One region of the Streptomyces sp. NPDC053427 genome, then DNA from elsewhere that is predicted to be linked to it. Evidence: riboswitches for the same ligand, from Rfam matches in the RefSeq annotation. Region 1 holds a riboswitch; each other region holds the start of a gene.
The links. Region 1 has a riboswitch for cyclic di-AMP ahead of ACIGWZ_RS13520 (NlpC/P60 family protein). Riboswitches for the same ligand answer to the same signal wherever they lie in the genome.

Region 1 (3,267 bases):
TGCACGTCACGGCGTTGCGCCCAGTTGGCCGGAATTGGCGGCTTTCGACCGCGAGTGAGGGGCGGGTGAGCGAGTCCCCGCCGCGTAAGGGGCCGGGAGCGGCCTGCCGTGATCGAAGCGGCGATTACGGGCGCCCTGCCTGAAGGCGCGTGCTATGCGACGGATACGATCCCGCACTATGGACGTAGTAACCAATATCTTCGTCGGCCTGCACATCATCGGTATCGCCTCCCTCCTGGGCGGCTTTCTGACCCAGATGAAGGCGATGAGCGCGGGGACCGCCCGCTTTGTGCCGGCCATGCTGCACGGCGCGCTGACGATGCTGGTCACCGGCATCGTGCTGGTCGGGCTGAACCAGGCCCAGGACCACACCGTCAACAACATCAAGATCGGCATCAAGATGGCCGTCCTGGTGGTGATCCTGGCGCTGGTCTACGTCAAGCGGGACGAGGAGAAGGTCGCCAAGCCGCTGTTCGGCGCCGTCGGCGGGCTCACGGTGGCCAACATCTTCATCGCGGTGCTCTGGACCTGAGGTCCGGCACCCGTACATACGGCTCACCGCGCGGTCGTCCCTCGAGAGGACGACCGCGCGGTGGCGTGTGGGGGGTGGTTCGGGGGGCAGCCGTTCCGGTAGGGGCCCGCGAGACCCTTGGTGGCGGCCCGTAAGGGAAGCGGTTCAGGCCCGTCGGTTCAGGCCGGCCGGACGCTCCCGTAGATGGGCATGTAATAGATCGACTCCACCCGGACGTTGGCGCCCGGGTGCGGCGCGTGGATCATCTTGCCGTCGCCTATGTACATGCCTACGTGACTTATGTCGTCGTAGAAGAACACCAGGTCACCGGGCTTGAGGTCGCCGGTCGCGATCCGCTGTCCGACCTTGACCTGGTCCCATGTCGTCCGCGGCAGATCGACCCCGGCCGCCTTCCACGCCGCCTGCGTCAGGCCCGAGCAGTCGTAGGAATTCGGGCCGGTCGCGCCCCAGACGTACGGCTTGCCCATCTGGGAGCGGGCAAAGGCGAGCGCCTTTTCGGCCTTGGTGGAGTACGAGCCGCCGTCGGTCGACCCGCCACCGGTGGAGCCGCCACCGGTCTGGCCGCCCGTCGAGCCGCCGTCGTTCTGGTGCTGTTGGCGCTCCTTCTCGGCCTGCTGCCGCGCCAGCTCCTCGGCCCGGCGCTTGGCGGCCGCCTCCTTCCTGCGCTCCAGCTCCGCCAGCCGCGCCTTCTCCTGGGCGGTCAGCCGGGACAGCAGCTGCCGGGCCTCGGCCAGCTTGTCCTGGACGGACCGCTTGGATTCCTTCAGCGAGGCCTGCGACGCCTGGAGCCGGTCCAGGCTCTCGGTCGCCTTGGCCCGCTGCCGGGCGGCGGCCGCCTGCTCCTCCTGGTAGTCGGTGACCGCCTGCTTCTGCCGGCCGGTCAGCCGCTCCATCAGGTGCGTACGGTCGAAGAAGTCCTGCGGGTCCTTGGCGAGCATCAGCTGCGTCGTGGGGTTCATCCCGCCGGTGCGGTACTGCGCGGAGGCGAAGGTGCCCAGCTCGCGCCGGGACTCGTTCATCTTTTCCGCGCGCTTGGCGGCGGCGTCGAGCAGATGATTGACCGTGGCGCGCTGCCGCTCGGCGCCCTCCTTGGCGGCGTTGTACTTCTGGGTGGCCACCTCGGCCTGGTGGTAGAGCCCGTCGACCTTCTGCTTGACCTCTTCGATGGTGGGCTTGGGTGCCCTGGGGGCGGCCTCGGCGGACTGCGAGAGCAGGGTGACCGAGGCGAGGGCGGCGGTGGTGAGCCCGGCCGCCGTGCGGCGGCTCCCGGGCGAGGTGAGAACGCGGGTGCGCGGCTTGCGATGCGACGCCAAGGCCGGCGACTCCTTCCGTGGACCGCCTACCGGGTTAGCTGTCGGGTTCGGGCGGTGTCGCTGACGGAAGGCTTGCCCTACGGTCGATACGTCCGCCGCTGGCGGCCGCACCGGCCGATTCACCCCGGTGGTGCTGGTGGGTCCCCGGCTCCGGGTGCCTGGGGGCAGGGCCGGACTCGGCGGAGGCGGCCCGTGCAGACACTGTCGTCCGCGGGGATGCGGGCAGCCCGAGCAGGCACGGTAGCCAACTGGTGTGGCTCCTGTGAAGGCTGATGTTCGATATGCCCGAAACCTTTTCGTGATCTGATTGCGATCCCATGGTTGCGAGCCCGCCGATGGGAGCCGCCGATGCGAGCTACCGATGCGATCCAGGGACGCGGCCCAGGGAAGCGATCCAGGGACGGGGTCCAGGGACGGGGTCAGAGAGGTGGCCCAAAGGTGCACCCCAAAGGCGCGCCCAAAGGACGCGGGCCGGCGTCCGTGGGCCGGATCTGTGGAGGCGGCGGCGGGCTGTCGGTGCGGCGGCCTAGACTCGGTGGGCGATGAGCAGCCTCTTTGACGACAGCTTCCTGGCGGACCTCGGCCCCAAGGGCGAGGACGAACACCCTCCGCCCCCCGAGGACGAGCACGGCCCGGCCCCGGAGGAGATCCCTGCCGACCTCTTCGGCGGCAGATTCGACGCGCCGGTGCACCAGGAGGCGTACTACCGCGACGGCGCCGCCCGCCCCGTGGTGGACGCGGCCGCGCTGCTCGAAGGCCTCAACGACGAGCAGAAGGCCGCCGTGGTCCACCACGGCAGCCCGCTGCTGATCGTCGCCGGCGCCGGTTCCGGCAAGACCCGGGTGCTCACCCACCGCATCGCGCATCTGCTCGCCGAGCGCCATGTCCACCCCGGCCAGATCCTCGCGATCACGTTCACGAACAAGGCCGCGGGCGAGATGAAGGAGCGCGTGGAGGACCTGGTCGGCCCGCGCGCCAACGCCATGTGGGTCTCCACCTTCCACAGCGCCTGCGTCCGCATCCTGCGCCGGGAGAGCAAGAAGCTCGGCTTCACCTCGTCCTTCTCGATCTACGACGCCGCCGACTCCAAGCGCCTGATGGCCCTGGTCTGCCGCGATCTGGATCTGGACCCCAAGCGCTTCCCGCCCAAGTCCTTCAGCGCCAAGATCTCCAACCTCAAGAACGAGCTCATCGACGAGGAGACCTTCGCCGGGACGGCCGCCGACGGGTTCGAGAAGACGCTGGCCGAGGCGTATGCGATGTACCAGTCGCGGCTGCGCGAGGCCAACGCCCTGGACTTCGACGACATCATCATGACGACGGTCAACCTGCTCCAGGCCTTCCCGGATGTCGCGGAGCACTACCGCCGCCGCTTCCGTCATGTCCTCGTCGACGAGTACCAGGACACCAACCACGCCCAGT
Region 2 (3,267 bases), on a different contig from region 1:
CCCCCGACGGCGGGCTGTGCGAACTGCCCCCCGCCTCGCCCGCGCTGCCGCTGGGGATGAGCGACGTCGCCGGGTGGCCGGACCGGGTGGACGAGACGTTCTTCCCGGCCGGTTCGCTGCTGCTGCTGTTCACGGACGGTGTGACCGAGGCCAGGGACCGGACCGGCTGCTTCTACGACGCGCCCGACCGGCTGCGCGGCCGCCACTTCCCCGGGCCGGACGCCCTCCTGGACACCCTGGCCGCGGACGTCGCCCGGCATACGGGCGGGGCGCAGGCGGACGACATGGCGCTGCTGGCGGTGCAGCGGCCGCTGGGGGAGTAGTTCATCCGGCCGGCGCGACCTCGGGGAGCCAGTGCAGGCTCTCGCCGTCCGGGCCGGTGAGGGCGACCGGGCGCTCGTCCAGCGCGAGGGTCAGCAGCCGGGCGTCCTCGGGGCGCAGGGCCCGGTGGGCCGGGGCGGTGATCCAGGGCAGGACGGTGTGGTGCTCGTGGGAGACCCAGTGGCCGGGGCCGTCCCGCTCGGCGAGCAGCGACCGTACGAGAGCGGCGAACTCCTCGCGGCGGGCGAGCGGGAGGGAGGCCAGGGCGGCCGTGTGGAAGATGACCAGCGTCGCCTCGGGCGGGGCCTCGGCGGCCAGCGCGGGCAGCGCGTCGAGGGGATCGCCGCGCACGATCCGGGGGCGGGGCGCGGGGCGTACGGCTTCCACGGCGGCCGCGAGCCGGTCGGCGCGGTTCCGGCCGTGGAAGCCGTGGGCGCTGTGGCCCCCGTACCCGTCCCCGGGCCAGAGCAGGGACTGGAGCCAGCGGAGGTCGTCGCGGTCGGCGACCGGGTCGAGCGGGTCGGGGTCGATGCCGGCGCGCCAGGCGATGTCGGGGAGGCGGGTGGGGGCCTGCGGCGCGGCGGGGACGGAGCCGTGACCGGCGCCGCTCGTCCGGCACACGAACGTCACCGGGCTCCCGGGCGCCCCGCATTCCGTCCCGTGGCCCGCGCCGTCCCCCTCGTAGCGGTACCGGTACCGATCGGGCTGCAGGCACAGTCCCGCCCCCGCCCCGACCTCCAGCAGCGCCAGCGGCTGCGGCAGGCGGGCGAGGAGCGGCAGCAGCGTGGCGCAGTGCGCCGGGTCACTGGTCCGCTCGGCGCGCCCCATGATGACGGCACGGACCTCGTCCCAGTGCCGGACGGTCCACTCGCGCCAGCGTCCGTACGCCGTCTCGTCGCGCGGTCCCAGCTCGGCGTGCGGCCCGTCGAGGTAGCGGACGGCGGCCAGGAGGAGGGTGGGCCGCTGGGCGTTCCCGGCCGGCAGCGATCCCGACAACAGGTCGCAGAACTCCGCGTCGTGGCTGATCCGGGCGGTCAACTCCGCGTGGGCGTCGGACCGTCCCCGCGCCTGGTTCCAGGAGAACTCCCGGTACCGATCCGCCACTGTCTGCGCGCTGTTCACGACGTTGACCACGTTGACGACCATGATCCGACGTTACTGCTCTCACGCTCCGTAATGGGCGGGCACCCCTCCGCATAACAACTGACGCACAATCACCGGAAGATCGTTTACTGAATCCCGGTCAAGTCGCCCGCTTTGTTCCCGCCGTGGGCGAAAAAGTCCACGCCAAAGCTCATCCGGAGCGCATACGGATTCCCCGGAAGGCTTGGAAAACGACCGTGGTCTCTATTACTGTCCGATAACGGAGCGCGGTCGTCCCAGCCGTCGCAAGAGGCGGCACCGCGCGCCGACGCCGAATCCCGCAAGCGCACGCCATGCACGTCACGCACGTCATCACGGCACGCAGGACCACCCGTACGGACCGAGCGCATGTGCACGACGGGCGCCAGTGGGCACTGAACAGCGCCGACCGGCACCGCCCCACATGACCGCTGGCTCCGCGCGATTCGCACCTGTGCACCGTCTGCACCATCCGCACGGCATGCATGAACTGCACCGAGGGAACCGGGGAACCACCACCTTGGGGTGAATCGGACGCCTCCCACCAGAGGCGCCCGTAGGAGACCTTCCTGCTCCGAACCCGTCAGCTAACCCGGTAGGCGTGAAGGAAGGAAAGGAGTGCGCCCCCGTGGCGTCCAACAGGCCTGCCCCCGAGGCTCCGTCCGCCGGCGACCTCGATCACCGGGATCCGTTCGACGACGAAGGCCGTTTCGACGGCTCCGGTGTCGTCTACCAGGGCGGCGACCGCGAACGCGACGGCGCGCGTGACGGCGAGGGACCGTGGGAGGAGTGGAACCCCACCGAGGAGTCCGTCCGCTCCGTCCGCGGCAAGCACCGGGTGGCCAAGCAGCGCGGCAGCGGACTCGCGCGCAGCGGTACGGTCCTGGGCGTCGGCGTCATCGCGGCGGTCGGCGCGGGCGGCATGGCCACGGCCGAGGGCCGCCCGCCGGTCCCGATCTCGATGCCCGACATCGGCGGCATGGCCCACGACATCGCCGAGAATCTGCCGGACGCCGAGTCCCTCCCCGGCATCGGCGGCCTCATATCCGACTCCGGGCCGTCGCACTCCGCCGCGGACGCCGACTCCGCGCCCGCCGCCGGCCCTCTCACCCAGGCGGGCCTGACCCGGCACGAGGCGGCCCAGGGCACCGGCGCCGGCGAGGCGCTGCGCCACCGCATCCTCCAGCAGGCCGACGCGCAGCAGGGCGCCGCCGAGCAGGAGGCCCGCGACGCCGCCGAATCGGCCGCCGTCGATCAGGCCGCGAAGGCCGCCGCCGCGCACCACGAGGCGGCCGAGAAGGCCGCGGCCGCCAAGCAGGCGGCGGAGCTCAAGGCCAAGCGCGAGGCGGCGGAGGCGGCCCGCAGAAAGGCGGAGGCCGAACGCCTCGCCGAACTGGCCAAGAGCTTCATCACCCCGGTGACCTCCTTCACCCTCACCGCCAGCTTCGGCCAGGCCGGCGACCGCTGGGCCGCGGACCACACCGGACAGGACTTCGCCGCACCGACCGGCACTCCCGTCAAGGCAGTTCACTCCGGCACCATCACCCAGGCGGGCTGGGCCGGTTCGTACGGCTACCGCCTCGTCCTCACCCTCGACGACGGCACCGAGCTCTGGTTCTGCCACCTGTCCTCCATGGTGAAGACCTCCGGCAAGGTCAACACCGGCGATGTCATCGCCCGCGTCGGCGCCACCGGCAACGTCACCGGCCCGCACCTCCACCTGGAGGTCCGCCCGGGAGCCGGCGACCCGATCGACCCGATGCCGTGGCTGCGGGACCACGGGGTGAACGTCTGACGTACCGGGGGGAGGGGCCGGCGTCCCTG
Region 3 (3,267 bases), on a different contig from region 1:
GAGGGGCAGGCGGCCCTCGCGACGCTGCTGACGCGCCTTCCGGACATCCGACTTGCCGCGGAACCGGGCGATTTGCGCTGGCGCGGCGGGCTCATCATGCGCGGACTGCGGTCGCTGCCGGTGGAGTTCACGCCGGAGGCTTCCGCGGAGCGGGCCTGACCAGCAGATACCCGTGTGGTGACGGAGGGTCAGTTGCGTGACCTGCGCGTGATCTCGGCTACACCGACTTGTGACTACCCGTGACCCCGGCTACCTTTCGATCCACCGAATCGGCCAGGGGTTCGACGGGGCGTACGCGTTCGCCGTACGGGTCCGCCGTACCGCGCCGGCTCGGAGACAACTCCAGCACGTCATCCGCCGCTCGAAAGGCAACTGCATGCGCTCCGGGAACGGCCGACATCGTCGCCCCCGTCAGGCACCGGCCCTCTTTGTCGCGGCGGGAGTGACCGGCGCCGGCCTCGCACTGCCGCTGCTCGGCGCGAGCGGTGCGCACGCCGCCGACACCGCGACCTGGGACAAGGTCGCGCAGTGCGAGAGCGGCGGGATGTGGAGCGCCGCCTCCGGCAACGGCTTCTACGGCGGCCTCCAGCTGACCCAGGAGATGTGGGAGCAGTACGGCGGGACCGCGTACGCCTCGCGCCCGGACCTCGCCAGCCGCGCCCAGCAGATAGCCGTCGCCGAATCCATCCTCGACGACCGCGGCCCGGACGCCTGGCCGAGCTGCGCGGTGAACGCGGGGCTGACCAAGGACGGCCGGGCGCCGGAGGTCAACCCGGGCAGCACGAGCACCCCGCGGCCCAAGCCGTCGGACACCGCTGACCCGGACGATCCGTCCGGCCCGTCCGACGAACCCTCCGACGGCCCCTCCGACGAACCCTCCGGCGGCGACGCCGACGACGCGACGCCGTCCCCGTCGGCCCCGGACGCGACGGACCCCGGTGACCCGTCCGGCCCCTCCGACCCGTCCGACCCCTCCCGTGCGGGCGACGAGGACGGCCGTCAGGACGGCGACGGCGGCCCCGCCGCACCGGAGACCCCCGCCAAGGGCAAGCATCGCGGCGGCGCCGACGAGAGCCCGGGTGGCAAGGGCGACGGCGAGGGCGGCAAGGGCGGCAAGGGTGCGGGCGACGCCGACCGGCCCGCCGGCCGCCACGCCTCCCGCGGCGGCGACGACCACCGCACGGACCCCGGCGCGGAGCCCGGCGCGGACTCCGGTGCGGACCCGTCCGCCCCCGCCAGCGACTACACCGTCCGCCGCGGTGACACCCTGTCAGCCATCGCCCAGGCCCACGATCTGCCGGGCGGCTGGCCCGCGCTCTACGAGCGCAACGAGAAGGTCGTCGGGGTCGACGCGGACCTGATCCGCCCAGGTCAGCTGCTCGATCTCGGGCACGCGAAAGGGTAGTTACCGCCAGTTCGTCCCTTTTGGCGAAAGTGAGACAAGCGTCTCGTTCCGGGGTGCGGTGTCCGGCTCGTCGGCCGGATTCCGCACCCGGGCCCACCTGCGGAAATATGCGCCTCCGATGATCAAAAACGGTCAACTTGGTTCAGATAGTGGGGTTTGAACACCAAGAGGATTACTGATTACGGTCAGGACCGCTCGCAAAGCGGGCCCTTCGATCACACGCCGAATCCTGCCGGTGATCGCAGGCAGTCGACGCGCAAGCGCCGAAGGCAGGAGCGGGGGACCCAAGGTAAGTGCCGGCCCCACCCGTGAAAGCGGGTCAACCGGCTTGGGGTGAAGCCGTGTGTGCAGCACACACGGCCGGGCAACTCACATGGCCCGAACCCGACAGCTCACCTCGCAGGCGTCGGTGAGGAAACGAACGCACATGCTGAACAAGGGCAAGCACCGTCGTCCGTCCAAGGCCGTCCGCATCGCCACCCTCGCCGGTGTCGCCGGTGCCGCCGTCGCCGTCCCGATGATGGGCGCCACCTCCGCCTCCGCCGCGTCCGTCGCCACCTGGGACAAGGTCGCCCAGTGCGAGTCCGGCGGCAACTGGTCGATCAACACCGGCAACGGCTACTACGGCGGCCTCCAGTTCTCGAACTCCAGCTGGGCCGCCGCCGGTGGCACCCAGTACGCGGCCCGCGCCGACCTGGCCACCAAGGCCCAGCAGATCGCCGCCGCCGAGAAGCTCCTCGCCATCCAGGGCCCGGGCGCCTGGTCCTGCGCCGGTGCCGGCAACCTGACCGCCGGTGGTCCGTCCCCCGACCTCGACACCTCCACCAAGGCCGAGGTCAAGAAGGCCCAGCCCGCGCCGAAGCAGACCCAGCCGGCCCCGAAGCAGGAGCAGGCCCCGAAGCAGGAGAAGGCCAAGCCGGCCCCGCAGAAGCCGCACGGCCACGGCAACTACACCGTCAAGTCCGGTGACACCCTCGCCAAGATCGCCAAGGCGCACGGCACCACCTGGAAGTCGGTCTACGCGAACAACAAGTCCGTCATCGGCGGCAACCCGAACCTGATCTTCCCGGGCCAGCAGCTCAGCATCTGAGCCGTCCCCCACCGGGACCCCGCGGACCCGGCGACGGGCCCGCTTCCCCCGAGCCGGCCCCGCCCGGCGCGCTTCCCCCCCCAGCGCGCCGCGGCGGGGCTTCTCCATGCGCCGGGCGGGCGTCACTCCTTACGCCCCGCCGCACCCCGATCCGCACCCCCTTCCGGTACCACCCCGCCCACCAGCGGCTTCCCGCGTTTTCCCCGTTCGGCGAACAATGCACCCAAACATCCCGTGAACTGGGCATCTGGGCACCTTTTCGTCCCACGGAGCGGGCCGACGGCAAGCGGATCTGCCCGGGGCCGTTAGGCTCGTGCTGCAGAACTCCAGACACCCCTGAAGGAGACAACGTGCCGTCCATCGACGTCGTCGTAGCCCGCGAAATTCTCGACTCGCGAGGTAATCCCACGGTCGAGGTCGAGGTCGGCCTCGACGACGGCAGCACCGGCCGTGCCGCCGTGCCGTCCGGCGCCTCGACCGGCGCCTTCGAGGCCATCGAGCTCCGCGACGGTGACCCGAACCGCTACCTCGGCAAGGGCGTCGAAAAGGCCGTCCTGGCCGTCATCGAGCAGATCGGCCCGGAGCTCGTCGGCTACGACGCGACCGAGCAGCGGCTGATCGACCAGGCGATGTTCGACCTGGACGCCACCGACAACAAGGGCTCCCTCGGCGCCAACGCCATCCTGGGCGTCTCCCTCGCCGTCGCGCACGCCGCCTCCGAGGCCAGCGACCTCCCGCTGTTCCGCTACCTCGGTGGCCCGAACGCGCACGT

Region 2: linked by a shared signal. The riboswitch ahead of ACIGWZ_RS38045 (M23 family metallopeptidase) and the one ahead of ACIGWZ_RS13520 (NlpC/P60 family protein) in region 1 are both predicted to bind cyclic di-AMP.
Region 3: linked by a shared signal. The riboswitch ahead of ACIGWZ_RS25080 (transglycosylase family protein) and the one ahead of ACIGWZ_RS13520 (NlpC/P60 family protein) in region 1 are both predicted to bind cyclic di-AMP.

Annotation. Positions count from the first base shown of each region.
Region 1 is NZ_JBITYA010000004.1:408,149-411,415, reverse strand. It holds gene ACIGWZ_RS13525 (hypothetical protein) at 179-532, shown strand; gene ACIGWZ_RS13520 (NlpC/P60 family protein) at 691-1,845, opposite strand; cyclic di-AMP (ydaO/yuaA leader) riboswitch at 1,853-2,037, opposite strand; gene pcrA (DNA helicase PcrA) at 2,388-3,267, shown strand, end outside.
Region 2 is NZ_JBITYA010000019.1:110,697-113,963, forward strand. It holds gene ACIGWZ_RS38035 (PP2C family protein-serine/threonine phosphatase) at 1-323, shown strand, start outside; gene ACIGWZ_RS38040 (DUF2332 family protein) at 325-1,467, opposite strand; cyclic di-AMP (ydaO/yuaA leader) riboswitch at 1,927-2,060, shown strand; gene ACIGWZ_RS38045 (M23 family metallopeptidase) at 2,072-3,238, shown strand.
Region 3 is NZ_JBITYA010000009.1:114,313-117,579, reverse strand. It holds gene ACIGWZ_RS25090 (cytochrome P450) at 1-159, shown strand, start outside; gene ACIGWZ_RS25085 (transglycosylase family protein) at 230-1,405, shown strand; cyclic di-AMP (ydaO/yuaA leader) riboswitch at 1,616-1,826, shown strand; gene ACIGWZ_RS25080 (transglycosylase family protein) at 1,833-2,495, shown strand; gene eno (phosphopyruvate hydratase) at 2,846-3,267, shown strand, end outside.